Regions from separate parts of the Streptomyces sp. NPDC096079 genome, predicted to be linked through region 1. Evidence: predicted binding sites of a transcription regulator. Region 1 holds the regulator's gene; each other region holds the start of a gene.
The links. The regulator HrcA, encoded in region 1, represses chaperone genes, less so after heat shock. The targets are predictions, from matches to a motif close to TTNGCACTCNGNNNNNCNGAGTGCNAA.

Region 1 (4,327 bases):
CCGACCGGTACCTGATCGCCGACGCGGCCTTCGAGGAGGCGGGCTTCTCCTGGTACGAGGTGTCCAACTGGGCCACCTCCGAGGCCGGGCGCTGCCTCCACAACGAGCTGTACTGGCGCGGCGCCGACTGGTGGGGCGCCGGGCCCGGGGCGCACTCGCACGTCGGCGGCGTCCGGTGGTGGAACGTGAAGCACCCCGGCGCGTACGCGGCGGCGCTGGCCGAGGGCCGGTCGCCCGGCGCCGGGCGGGAGATCCTCGCGGACGAGGACCGGCGGGTCGAGCGGATCCTCCTGGAACTGCGGCTCCGCGAGGGCGTCGAGCTGTCGGTCCTCAAGCCCGCGGGGCTGGCCGCCGCAGGGCGGGCCCTGTCGGACGGGCTGCTCGACCCCGGGTCGTACGCGGCGGGGCGGGCCGTGCTGACCCTGCGGGGGCGGTTGCTGGCCGACGCGGTCGTGCGGGACCTGGTGGACTAGGGACTTTCCGCACAGGCCCTCAGGCCGTGTCCGGAAAGTCCCGCCTGGGCCGCGGCGCTACTTTCCGGACGCGGCCTAGGGGGGCTCGCGACGGGACCGTCGTCGTGGGCGCCGCCCCGGCGGCCTACGGCGCCGTCACGAAGTCGATCAGTTCCTCCACGCGGCCGAGGAGCGCCGGTTCCAGGTCCTTGTACGACGTCACGCGCTTCAGGATCGCCTGCCAGACCGCACCCGTGTTGTCCGGGGGCCAGCCCAGGGCGCGGCAGACGCCCGTCTTCCAGTCCTGGCCCCGGGGGACCGCCGGCCAGGCCGGGATGCCGAGGGAGGACGGCTTCACCGCCTCCCAGACGTCGATGTACGGGTGGCCGACCACCAGGACGTCCGGGGAGGTCACCCGGGTGGCGATCCTCGACTCCTTCGAGCCCGGCACCAGGTGGTCCACGAGGACGCCGAGCCGGGCGTCCGGACCCGGGCCGAACTCCGCGACGATCGCGGGCAGGTCGTCGACGCCCTCCAGGTACTCCACGACCACGCCCTCGACGCGCAGGTCGTCGCCCCAGACCCGCTCCACGAGCTCCGCGTCGTGGCGGCCCTCGACGTAGATCCGGCCCGCCCGCGCCACGCGCGCGCGTGCGCCCGGCACCGCGACCGAGCCGGAGGCCGTACGGGTGGGGCGGGACGGGCCCGACACCGGGCGGACCAGCGTCACGACCTTGCCCTCCAGGAGGAAGCCGCGCGGTTCCAGCGGGAACACCCGGTGCTTGCCGAAGCGGTCCTCCAGGGTCACCGTGCCCGCCTCGCAGCGGATCACCGCCCCGCAGAAGCCCGTCGCGACCTCCTCGACCACGAGGTCGGGGTCCGCCGGGACCTCGGGCGCGGGCGCCGACCTCTTCCAAGGCGGTGTCAGATCCGGGTTGTAGCTGCGCATTTGGGTGACGTTAGGGCACGTCGAAGCGGTGTGCCAGTTCCTCGCGCTGTGCCCTCACGAACGTGGCGTCCACCACGGCGCCGTGCCCCGGGACGTACACCGCGTCCTCGCCGCCGAGGGCGAGCAGCCGGTCCAGGGCGTCCGGCCAGCGGGACGGGATCGCGTCCGGGCCGGCCTGCGGCTCGCCCGACTCCTCCACCAGGTCGCCGCAGAAGACGACCTCGCGCGGGCCGGGGACGCAGAGCGCCAGGTCGTGGCCCGAGTGGCCGGGGCCCACGTTCGCCAGGAGGACCTGCCGGTCGCCCAGGTCGAGGGTCCACTCGCCCGAGACCACGTGCCGCGGCGCCACCAGGACCTCCGCCGCCGCCTCCGCGGCCTCCGCGTCCAGACCCTGCGTGACCGCGTCCGTGCGCAGTTCCTCCCTGGCGTGGGCCCCGCCCAGGAGGGCGTCCGAGCCGACCGCGCCGAAGACCTCCGCGCCCGCGAAGACCGCCGTGCCGAGGACGTGGTCGAAATGGGGGTGGCTGAGTGCGATGTGTGTCACCTTTCGGCCGCCCGTGAGCGCCGCGATCTGGGCCCGGAGCTCGGCGCCCTCCGCGAGCGAGGCACCCGTGTCGTACAGCAGCACGGCCCGTGTGCCCAGGACCAGACCGACCGTGGCGTCCCAGACGGGCAGCCGGCGCCGCCCCACCCCGTCCGCCAGCCGCTCCCATCCCTGAGCTTCCCAATCGATGTCCATGGGGCGACGCTAACGGGTGCGGGCGCCGCCTCCTTGCCAGGAGCGATGCCCGCCGCCGTACACTGACCGGGGGATCGCTGGCACTCGGACAGGGCGAGTGCCAAAAGCGGAGCAACCGGAACGACGTCGACAGCTGGAGGTGCGCCACGATGCTCAGCGAACGCAGACTCGAGGTCCTGCGCGCCATCGTCCAGGACTACGTCGGTACGGAGGAGCCCGTCGGCTCCAAGGCGCTCACCGAGCGCCACAAGCTCGGCGTGTCACCCGCCACCGTGCGCAACGACATGGCCGTCCTGGAGGAGGAGGGGTACATCGCCCAGCCCCACACCAGTGCGGGGCGCATCCCCACCGACAAGGGCTACCGGCTCTTCGTCGACCGGCTCGCCGGCGTCAAGCCGCTGTCGACGCCCGAGCGGCGGGCCATCCACAACTTCCTCGACGGAGCCGTCGACCTCGACGACGTCGTGGGCCGTACGGTACGGCTGCTCGCGCAGCTCACCCGGCAGGTCGCCGTCGTCCAGTACCCGTCGCTGACCCGCTCGACCGTCCGGCACGTGGAGCTGCTCTCGCTGGCCCCCGCCCGCCTGATGCTCGTCCTCATCACCGACACCGGCCGGGTCGAGCAGCGCGTCGTCGACTGCCCCGCGCCCTTTGGCGAGACCTCGCTCGCCGACCTCAGGGCCCGGCTCAACAGCCGGGTCGTCGGCCGCCGGTTCGCCGACGTGCCGCAGCTGGTGCAGGACCTCCCCGAGTCCTTCGAGGAGGCCGAGGACCGCGCCACGGTCTCGACCGTGCTCGCGACCCTCCTCGAAACCCTCGTCGAGGAGCACGAGGAGCGGCTGATGATCGGCGGCACCGCCAATCTCACCCGCTTCGGACACGACTTCCCCCTGATGATCAGGCCCGTCCTGGAAGCCCTGGAGGAGCAGGTCGTGCTCCTCAAGCTGCTCGGCGAGGCCAAGGAATCGGGCATGACCGTACGCATCGGGCACGAGAACGCCCACGAGGGGCTGAGCTCCACGTCCGTCGTCTCGGTCGGCTACGGTTCGGGCGGCGAGGCAGTCGCCAAACTCGGCGTGGTCGGACCGACCCGCATGGACTACCCCGGAACGATGGGAGCGGTACGCGCAGTGGCACGTTACGTCGGACAGATCCTGGCGGAGTCGTAAGTGGCCACGGACTACTACGCCGTACTCGGCGTGCGCCGCGACGCTTCCCAGGACGAGATCAAGAAGGCGTTCCGGAGGCTCGCGCGCGAGCTGCACCCGGACGTCAATCCCGATCCGAAGACGCAGGAGCGCTTCAAGGAGATCAACGCCGCCTACGAGGTCCTCTCGGACCCGCAGAAGAAGCAGGTCTACGACCTCGGCGGCGACCCGCTCTCGGCCTCCGGCGGAGCCGGCGCGGGCGGCGGCTTCGGAGCAGGTGGCTTCGGCAACTTCTCCGACATCATGGACGCCTTCTTCGGCACGGCCTCGCAGCGCGGCCCGCGCTCGCGGACCCGCCGGGGCCAGGACGCCATGATCCGTCTGGAGATCGACCTCAACGAGGCCGCCTTCGGCACCACGAAGGACATCCAGGTCGACACGGCGGTCGTCTGCACCACCTGTTCGGGTGAGGGCGCCGCGCCCGGCACCTCCGCGCAGACCTGTGACATGTGCCGCGGCCGCGGCGAGGTCTCCCAGGTCACCCGGTCCTTCCTCGGCCAGGTCATGACCTCCCGGCCCTGCCCGCAGTGCCAGGGCTTCGGCACCGTCGTCCCGACGCCGTGCCCCGAGTGCGCCGGCGACGGCCGCGTGCGGTCCCGCCGCACCCTCACGGTCAAGATCCCGGCCGGTGTCGACAACGGCACCCGCATCCAGCTCGCGGGCGAGGGCGAGGTCGGCCCCGGCGGCGGCCCCGCCGGCGACCTGTACGTCGAGATCCACGAGACCCCGCACGAGGTGTTCCAGCGGCGCGGGGACGACCTGCACTGCACGGTCACCATCCCGATGACCGCGGGCGCGCTCGGCACGAAGGTGCCGCTGCAGACCCTCGACGGCGTCGAGGAGATCGACATCCGCCCGGGCACCCAGTCCGGCCAGTCGATCCCGCTGCACGGACGGGGTGTCACGCACCTGCGCGGCAACGGCCGCGGCGACCTGATCGTGCACGTCGAGGTGACGACGCCGAGCAAGCTCGACGCCG
Region 2 (4,327 bases), on a different contig from region 1:
TACTCCTTCCGGCTCGTCCGCAGCGACACCCGGATCGTCTCCCTGAACGCCGGTCCCGAGCCGGTCTCCAAGGGTGGGTACGTGACCGTCACCGGCGGGCTCCAGCACTACTGGGACGGCGCCTGGCGGGCCTACGGGAACGCGCCGGTCGTCCTGCAGTTCCTGCCGCGCGGCACCACCACCTGGAAGCAGATGGCGACGGGCCGGTCCGGCGCCAACGGCAGCGTCTCCCTGAGGGCCAAGGCGAGCGCCGACGGCACCTGGCGGATCCGCCACTACTCCGCCGACTACCGGCACTTCCACTCGCCGGCCTCGGCGGGCGGGGACTACGTCGACGTGCGTTGACGTGCGCTGATCCGTCGACCGTTCCGCGAAACGCCCGAGGGCGGCACCCCCACCAGGGGGTGCCGCCCTCGTTCGCGTTCAGCGATGAACTGCCGATCCGTCAGGATCAGAAGTCCATGTCACCGCCCGGCATGCCGCCGCCGGCCGGCGCGGCGGCCTTCTCCGGCTTGTCGGCGATGACGGCCTCGGTGGTGAGGAACAGCGCGGCGATCGACGCGGCGTTCTGCAGAGCGGAGCGCGTGACCTTCGCCGGGTCGATGATGCCCTCGGCGATGAGGTCGACGTACTCGTTGGTCGCGGCGTTCAGGCCGTGGCCGACGGGCAGGTTGCGGACCTTCTCCGCCACGACGCCGCCCTCGAGACCGGCGTTGACCGCGATCTGCTTCAGCGGGGCCTCAAGGGCCAGCTTGACGATGTTGGCACCGGTGGCCTCGTCGCCCGCCAGGTCGGCCTCGAGCTTCTCGAAGACGTTCGACGCCTGGAGCAGGGCCACGCCACCGCCGGCGACGATGCCCTCCTCGACGGCCGCCTTCGCGTTGCGAACGGCGTCCTCGATGCGGTGCTTGCGCTCCTTGAGCTCGACCTCGGTCGCGGCACCGGCCTTGATGACGGCCACGCCGCCGGCCAGCTTCGCGAGGCGCTCCTGGAGCTTCTCGCGGTCGTAGTCCGAGTCGGAGTTCTCGATCTCGGCGCGGATCTGGTTCACGCGACCGGCGACCTGCTCGCTGTCACCGGCACCGTCGACGATGGTGGTCTCGTCCTTGGTGATGACGACCTTGCGGGCGCGGCCGAGCAGGTCGAGGCCCGCGTTCTCGAGCTTGAGGCCGACCTCCTCGGAGATGACCGTGCCGCCCGTGAGGATGGCGATGTCGTTCAGCATGGCCTTGCGGCGGTCGCCGAAGCCCGGGGCCTTGACCGCGACGGACTTGAAGGTGCCGCGGATCTTGTTGACGACCAGGGTCGACAGGGCCTCGCCCTCGACGTCCTCGGCGATGATCAGCAGCGGCTTGCCCGACTGCATGACCTTCTCCAGGAGCGGAAGGAGGTCCTTCACGGAGGAGATCTTGGAGTTGACGATCAGGAGGTAGGGGTCGTCGAGCGACGCCTCCATGCGCTCCATGTCGGTGGCGAAGTACGCCGAGATGTAGCCCTTGTCGAAGCGCATGCCCTCGGTGAGCTCCAGCTCCAGACCGAAGGTCTGGGACTCCTCGACGGTGATGACGCCTTCCTTGCCGACCTTGTCCATCGCCTCGGCGATGAGCTCGCCGATCTGGGTGTCGGCGGCGGAGATGGAGGCCGTGGAAGCGATCTGCTCCTTGGTCTCGACATCCTTCGCCTGCTCGAGCAGGGCGCCGGAGACGGCCTCGACGGCCTTCTCGATGCCGCGCTTGAGGGCCATCGGGTTGGCACCGGCGGCCACGTTGCGCAGGCCCTCGCGGACGAGCGCCTGGGCGAGGACGGTGGCGGTGGTCGTGCCGTCGCCGGCGACGTCGTCCGTCTTCTTGGCGACTTCCTTGACCAGCTCGGCGCCGATCTTCTCGTACGGGTCCTCGAGCTCGATCTCCTTGGCGATGGAGACACCATCGTTGGTGATCGTGGGGGCGCCCCACTTCTTCTCGAGGACGACGTTGCGGCCCTTGGGGCCGAGGGTGACCTTGACGGCGTCAGCGAGCTGGTTCATGCCGCGCTCGAGACCGCGCCGGGCCTCCTCGTCGAACGCGATGATCTTGGCCATGTGAAGTGGTCCTCCCGGACATGGGGTGGATAACGCTCCAGGACCGCGCCGACGCCCGCGACGGACGGCCTGCGTACCCGATGGTTCCTTGCCCCACCTGGCCGCGGACCTCGTCTGCCCGATCCTCGTAAGCACTCTCACCTTCCGAGTGCTAACGCCAATGATTAGCACTCGACCCATGCGAGTGCAAGCGACTCTCGTGGATCGGGCACCTCTCCCGCGAGGTTCGGGAACGCGCGAGGGGTCCGCATCCCCTCAGGGATGCGGACCCCTCGACGGCGTTGCGTCGGTGGCCGATCGCGCCGCGCTCAGACGGCGAGCTTGACCATGTCCGCCTGCGGACCCTTCTGGCCCTGCGAGATCTCGAACTCGACCCGCTGGCCCTCTTCGAGGCTGCGGTAGCCATCCATCTGGATCGCGCTGTAGTGGACGAAAACATCCGCACCACCGTCTACCGCGATGAAGCCGTAGCCCTTCTCCGCGTTGAACCACTTGACGGTGCCCTGAGCCATGCCTAACTCCCCTATTACTGGCCCTTGCGCGGGACCGCACCTCGCGGACCCGGGTCAGACCCTGCGCCGGAACGCGTCGACCGCCGCTGAATGTATCTGCCCAACTGCCCTCTGCAACAGGTCATTCGACCGAGAATTCTGGGCGCCCCGGAAAGGGGAATTGGGGAGAATCCCCGGAATTACGGGGCAAGTCGGGCCCGGCAAAACGCGCAGAACGTACACAACACGCGGGCACTTTGGCTGCTTCTTGTCGTGCGGGGACGCATTCTCATATGCGTCCGGCATGCGCAGCGGAGGGGACTTCCCCAACTCTACCGCGCTCAACCATGCAGAATTGCCCCTTCCGCTTATCGCGCGGAAGGGGCAATTCGTACCGACGGGTAAAGCGGGGTCAGCAGCCGCCGGCCACGGCGGGGATGATCGAGACGCCCGCGCCGGCCGGGGTGGCCGTCTCCAGGCCCTGCTCGAAGCGCACGTCGTCGTCGTTGACGTAGACGTTGACGAAGCGGCGCAGCTTGCCCTGGTCGTCCAGGACGCGGGCGGCGATGCCCGTGTGGTTCTTCTCCAGGTCCGCGATGACCTCGGCGAGGGTCGCACCCTCGGCCTGGACCTCGGACTGCCCGCCCGTGTAGGTGCGGAGGATGGTGGGGATGCGGACGTTCACGGCCATGTCTTCGGAAACCTTTCGGGGGGCCGGGGAAGCGGACGGACTCAGACGGCCAGGCCGGCGTCGCGGAACGCGTCCAGGCTCGGGCGGATGGTGACGGTCGCCTGAGAGGTGTCGGCCACCGCGTCCAGGGTCTTGAGCCCGTCGCCCGTGTTGAGGACGACGGTGGTGAGGTCCGGGTCGATCAGACCGGCCTCGACGAGCTTCTTGGTGACGCCGACGGTCACGCCGCCCGCGGTCTCCGCGAAGATGCCCTCGGTGCGGGCGAGGATCTTGATGGCCTCGACGACCTGCTCGTCGTTCACGTCCTCCACGGCGCCGCCGGTGCGACGGGCGATGTCGAGGACGTACGGGCCGTCGGCCGGGTTGCCGATCGCCAGGGACTTGGCGATGGTGTTCGGCTTCTGCGGGCGGACGACGTCGTGGCCGGCCTTGAAGGCGGCGGAGACCGGGGAGCAGCCCTCGGCCTGGGCGCCGAAGATCTTGTACGGCTTGTCCTCGACGAGCCCCAGCTTGATGAGCTCCTGCAGACCCTTGTCGATCTTGGTGAGCTGGGAGCCGGAGGCGATCGGGATGACGAGCTGGTCGGGGATGACCCAGCCGAGCTGCTCGCAGATCTCGTACGCGAGCGTCTTGGAGCCCTCGCCGTAGTACGGGCGGAGGTTGACGTTCACGAAGCCCCAGCCCTCGCCGAGCGGGTCGCCGATGAGCTCCGAGCAGAAGCGGTTGACGTCGTCGTAGTTGCCCTCGATGGCGACGAGGTCACCGCCGTAGACACCGGCCATGACGACCTTGCCCTGCTCCAGGTCGTGCGGGATGAACACGCAGGAGCGGAAGCCGGCGCGGGCGGCGGCGGCGCCGACGGCGCCGGCCAGGTTGCCGGTGGAGGAGCAGGAGAGGGTGGTGAAGCCGAAGGCGCGGGCGGCTTCGAGCGCCTGGGCGACGACCCGGTCCTTGAAGGAGTGGGTCGGGTTGCCGGAGTCGTCCTTGACGAAGAGCTTGCCGGGGGCGACGCCGATCGCGGCGGCGAGGTTGTCGGCCTGGACGAGCTGGGTCCAGCCGGGGTTC
Region 3 (4,327 bases), on a different contig from region 1:
GTTCTTCGAGCTGGTCTCGACCGCGGGGGAGCTTCCGCCGCTCGACGAGGTGCTCGCCGAGGGGTACCACGATCACGATCCGACCAGTCCGAGCGACTCGATCGGCATGGACGCCGTGCGGCGCGAGGCCGAGATGTGGCGGGCCGCGTTCGACTTCACCTTCACCGTCGAGGACCAGATCGCCGACGGCGACCGGGTCTGCACCCGCTGGACCTGGAACGGCACGCACGTCGGCGACTTCATGGGGCTGCAGCCCACCGGGATGGAGGTGAGCATGACGGGGATGCTCGTCCAGCGGTTCCGGGAGGACGGCAAGGCCGTCGAGGGCTGGTGGCAGTACGACCTGCTCGGTCTGATGGGGAAGCTCGGGGCCGTGGAGGCCTGAGCGGGACCGGGTCGGACAGCACCGAGGCCCGGTGCCCCCGCGACGGGGGCACCGGGCCTCGGTTGTGCGCTACTGGCCTCAGTGGGAGTGGCCGTGACCGTGGCCGTGGCCGTGGTCCGCCGGCTCCTCTTCCTTCTTCTCCACCACGAGGGTCTCGGTGGTGAGGAGGAGGGAGGCGATCGAGGCGGCGTTCTCCAGGGCGGAGCGCGTCACCTTCACCGGGTCGATGACGCCGGCCTTGACCAGGTCGCCGTACTCGCCGGTCGCGGCGTTGAAGCCCTGGCCCTTGTCGAGCTCCGCCACCTTCGAGGTGATGACGTAGCCCTCGAGGCCGGCGTTCTCGGCGATCCAGCGCAGCGGCTCGACGGCGGCGCGGCGGACGACCGCGACACCGGTGGCCTCGTCGCCGGTCTTGTCGAGGTTGCCCTCGAGGACCTTGACGGCGTGGACGAGCGCGGAGCCACCACCGGAGACGATGCCCTCCTCGACCGCGGCGCGGGTCGCGGAGATGGCGTCCTCCAGACGGTGCTTCTTCTCCTTGAGCTCGACCTCGGTGGCCGCGCCGACCTTGATGACGCAGACGCCGCCGGCGAGCTTCGCGAGGCGCTCCTGGAGCTTCTCGCGGTCCCAGTCGGAGTCCGTGGACTCGATCTCGGCCTTGATCTGGCCGACGCGGCCCGCGATGTCCTCGGCGTTGCCGCCACCGTCGACGATGGTGGTGGAGTCCTTGGAGATGGTCACGCGGCGGGCGGTGCCCAGCACGTCCAGACCGGCCTGGTCGAGCTTGAGGCCGACCTCCTCGGCGATGACGGTGGCACCGGTGAGGGTGGCCATGTCGCCGAGCATCGCCTTGCGGCGGTCGCCGAAGCCGGGGGCCTTGACGGCCACGGCGTTGAAGGTGCCACGGATCTTGTTGACGACGAGGGTGGAGAGGGCCTCGCCCTCGACGTCCTCGGCGATGATCAGGAGCGGCTTGCTGGCGCCGGCCTGGATGACCTTCTCCAGGATGGGCAGCAGGTCCTGGATCGAGGAGATCTTGCCCTGGTTGATCAGGATGTACGGGTCGTCGAGGACGGCCTCCATGCGCTCCTGGTCGGTCACCATGTACGGGGACAGGTAGCCCTTGTCGAAGGCCATGCCCTCGGTGAAGTCGAGCTCCAGACCGAAGGTGTTGGACTCCTCGACGGTGATGACACCGTCCTTGCCGACCTTGTCCATCGCCTCGGCGATGAGCTCGCCGACCTGCTGGTCCTGCGCGGAGAGCGCGGCGACGGCGGCGATGTCGGACTTGTCCTCGATCGGGCGCGCGGTGGCGAGCAGCTCCTCGGAGACGGCCTTGACGGCGGCGTCGATGCCCTTCTTCAGGGCGGCCGGGGAGGCGCCGGCGGCGACGTTGCGCAGACCCTCGCGGACCAGGGCCTGGGCGAGCACGGTGGCGGTGGTGGTGCCGTCACCCGCGATGTCGTTGGTCTTGGTCGCCACCTCCTTCACGAGCTGGGCGCCGAGGTTCTCGTACGGGTCCTCGATCTCGACCTCGCGGGCGATCGTGACACCGTCGTTGGTGATGGTGGGGGCGCCGAACTTCTTGTCGATGACGACGTTGCGACCCTTGGGGCCGATCGTCACCTTCACCGTGTCGGCAAGCTTGTTGACGCCGCGCTCAAGGGCGCGACGGGCGTCCTCGTCGAACTTCAGGATCTTCGCCATGGGAGCGGTTCAGCCCTCTCGGAATGGGGTGGAACGAACCGCGCCCCCCGACGCCCGGTGGGGGGTCAAGGGGCGCAGCTCAAGCATCTGCTTCAGATACTTCGGTTACTTCGGTGAATTACTTCTCGACGATCGCGAGCACGTCGCGAGCCGAGAGGACGAGGTACTCCTCGCCGTTGTACTTCACCTCGGTGCCGCCGTACTTGCTGTACAGCACGATGTCGCCGGTCTGGACGTCGAGCGGCAGACGCTCGCCGTTCTCGAAGCGGCCCGGGCCCACGGCCAGGACGACGCCCTCCTGGGGCTTCTCCTTGGCGGTGTCCGGAATGACCAGGCCAGAGGCGGTGGTCTGCTCGGCGTCGAGCGGCTGGACCACAATGCGGTCCTCGAGCGGCTTGATGGCAACCTTGGAGCTGGTGGTCGTCACGATCCGACCTCCCCCTTCGGAGATCTCACGGGGTTAACTGTCTGAGGTGGCGACCAGGTGGATCCGTCGTCGCGGGTGCCGGACCTGCCCGTCGCTGTGTTGGCACTCTCCGGTGGGGAGTGCCAGAGCCGAGACTATGACCGCGATTAGCACTCGGTCAAGCGGAGTGCCAATTCATCGCCCTGTGGCGTGACCCGGCGGGCGTCCCGCTCCTCCTCGCAGCTCCTCGCGCGGACCGCCACCCGCTCCTCCGGGGCCGGCGCGGGCCGGGGGCTCACCCGCTCCGCCGCCTTCCGGCCGAGCCGCTCGATCGGGTCGACGGAGGAGGCGCAGGCCGGGAGGGCGAGCAGCGCGCCGGTCACGGCGAGGGCGGCGACGCGCCTCACACGTAGTCCTCGAGCTTGGCGACCGCGTACCCCTTGGACGTGATCACGTTCATCACCCGGCGGATCATGTCGGGCATGGTGCCCTTCCAGTCCTCCTTGCCGCGGAAGTGGGTGAGGACGATGTCGCCGGGGTGCAGGTCCCGGTCCCACTCGCGCCACTCCATGTGGTCGGGGAAGGCCTCGGCGGCCCAGAGCGGGACCGCCTTGACGCCGCAGGACCGCGCGGCGCGCAGGGTGTCCTCGTTGTAGTTGCCGTACGGGGGCCGGAAGAGCCGGGGCCGCTTGCCGAACTGCTTCTGGATGATGTCCTGCATGCCGCAGATCTCGCGCTTCTGCTCGCCGTACGAGAGCGCGGGCAGGTAGCGGTGGTGGAGCGTGTGGTTGTGCAGGGAGATGCCGGAGGGCTGCGACTTCTGCATCTTCGCGAAGTAGCCGTAGTCGTCGTTGACGACGTAGTCGCTGAGGAACGCGCTGTAGGGGATGCGCAGCTCGTTCATCATCTTCAGCAGCCGGGGGTCCTTCTCCGCGCCGTCGTCGATCGTCAGGAAGACGACCTTCTGCTTGGTCGGCACGGTGGTGAAGACGGGCGGGAGGCCTTCGCCGTCGGTCTCGAAGCCCTTGCGGGTGGTGATCTTCGGTTTGACGGCGGGCGGGGCGGGCGCTTCGAGCGGGGGTTTGGCGAGGCCCCACTTCCTGGCGGCGAGCACGCGGGCGGCCCGCTGGGCGCGGACCTTCTCTACGTACGCGTTCAGGGCGCCGGCCGCGCCCTGGGCCTGCTGTCCGGCGGCGGGGGCGGGGGCGCCGCGCGGGGGTTCGGCGCCGCCGGAGCAGGCCGTGGCGGCGGAGGCGAGGGCGGCCACGGCGAGCGCCGCCCCGAGCGTCCGACGGGAGCGGTGCACACCTTTTGCCATCATCCAGTCCTTTTGTCGTACGAGCTGCATGGCGCCGCATCCTGTCAGCGCGCACCCCCCTTCCGGGCCGCGACACCGCCGTACCGCCCCCACCGTCCCCCGGCCGGCCCACAGGCCCGCAGGGCCCAGAATGGGACGGGTGACCGACCTCGCCTCCTTCGCCGCCCTGCTCGCCCCCGAGGGACAGACGCTCCTCGCCGCCCTGCGCGACTACGACCCCGCCCAGGAGCTGGCGGTCGCCTCCCGGCTGCGCCGCGACCACCCCGCCGAGCTGGTCGGCGCGGCCCTCGGCCAGGCCCGGCTGCGGCAGCGGGCGGTGGCGAAGTTCGGCGCCGAGGACGCGTACCGGATGTACTTCACGCCCCACGGCGTCGAGCAGTCGACCCGCGCCTCCGTCGGCACCTACCGGGCGGCCCGGCTGAAGGCGCTCGGCGTCGGCAGCGTCGCGGACCTCTGCTCCGGGATCGGCGGCGACGCGATCGCCCTCGCCCGCGCCGGGATCTCCGTCCTC

Region 2: the regulator HrcA is predicted to act here: its motif matches at 2,245-2,271, upstream of groL (chaperonin GroEL).
Region 3: the regulator HrcA is predicted to act here: its motif matches at 2,619-2,645, upstream of groES (co-chaperone GroES).

The regions. Positions count from the first base shown of each region.
Region 1 covers NZ_JBEOST010000002.1:416,954-421,280, forward strand. The annotation lists gene hemW (radical SAM family heme chaperone HemW) at 1-473, shown strand, start outside; gene ABTY59_RS05790 (DUF3097 domain-containing protein) at 598-1,401, opposite strand; gene ABTY59_RS05795 (MBL fold metallo-hydrolase) at 1,412-2,140, opposite strand; gene hrcA (heat-inducible transcriptional repressor HrcA) at 2,290-3,309, shown strand; gene dnaJ (molecular chaperone DnaJ) at 3,310-4,327, shown strand, end outside.
Region 2 covers NZ_JBEOST010000015.1:48,263-52,589, forward strand. The annotation lists gene ABTY59_RS26475 (hypothetical protein) at 1-345, shown strand, start outside; gene groL (chaperonin GroEL) at 452-2,080, opposite strand; gene ABTY59_RS26485 (cold-shock protein) at 2,389-2,592, opposite strand; gene ABTY59_RS26490 (MoaD/ThiS family protein) at 2,984-3,262, opposite strand; gene thrC (threonine synthase) at 3,304-4,327, opposite strand, start outside.
Region 3 covers NZ_JBEOST010000001.1:496,964-501,290, forward strand. The annotation lists gene ABTY59_RS02270 (ester cyclase) at 1-385, shown strand, start outside; gene groL (chaperonin GroEL) at 464-2,092, opposite strand; gene groES (co-chaperone GroES) at 2,211-2,519, opposite strand; gene ABTY59_RS02285 (hypothetical protein) at 2,666-2,905, opposite strand; gene ABTY59_RS02290 (polysaccharide deacetylase family protein) at 2,902-3,846, opposite strand; gene ABTY59_RS02295 (THUMP-like domain-containing protein) at 3,947-4,327, shown strand, end outside.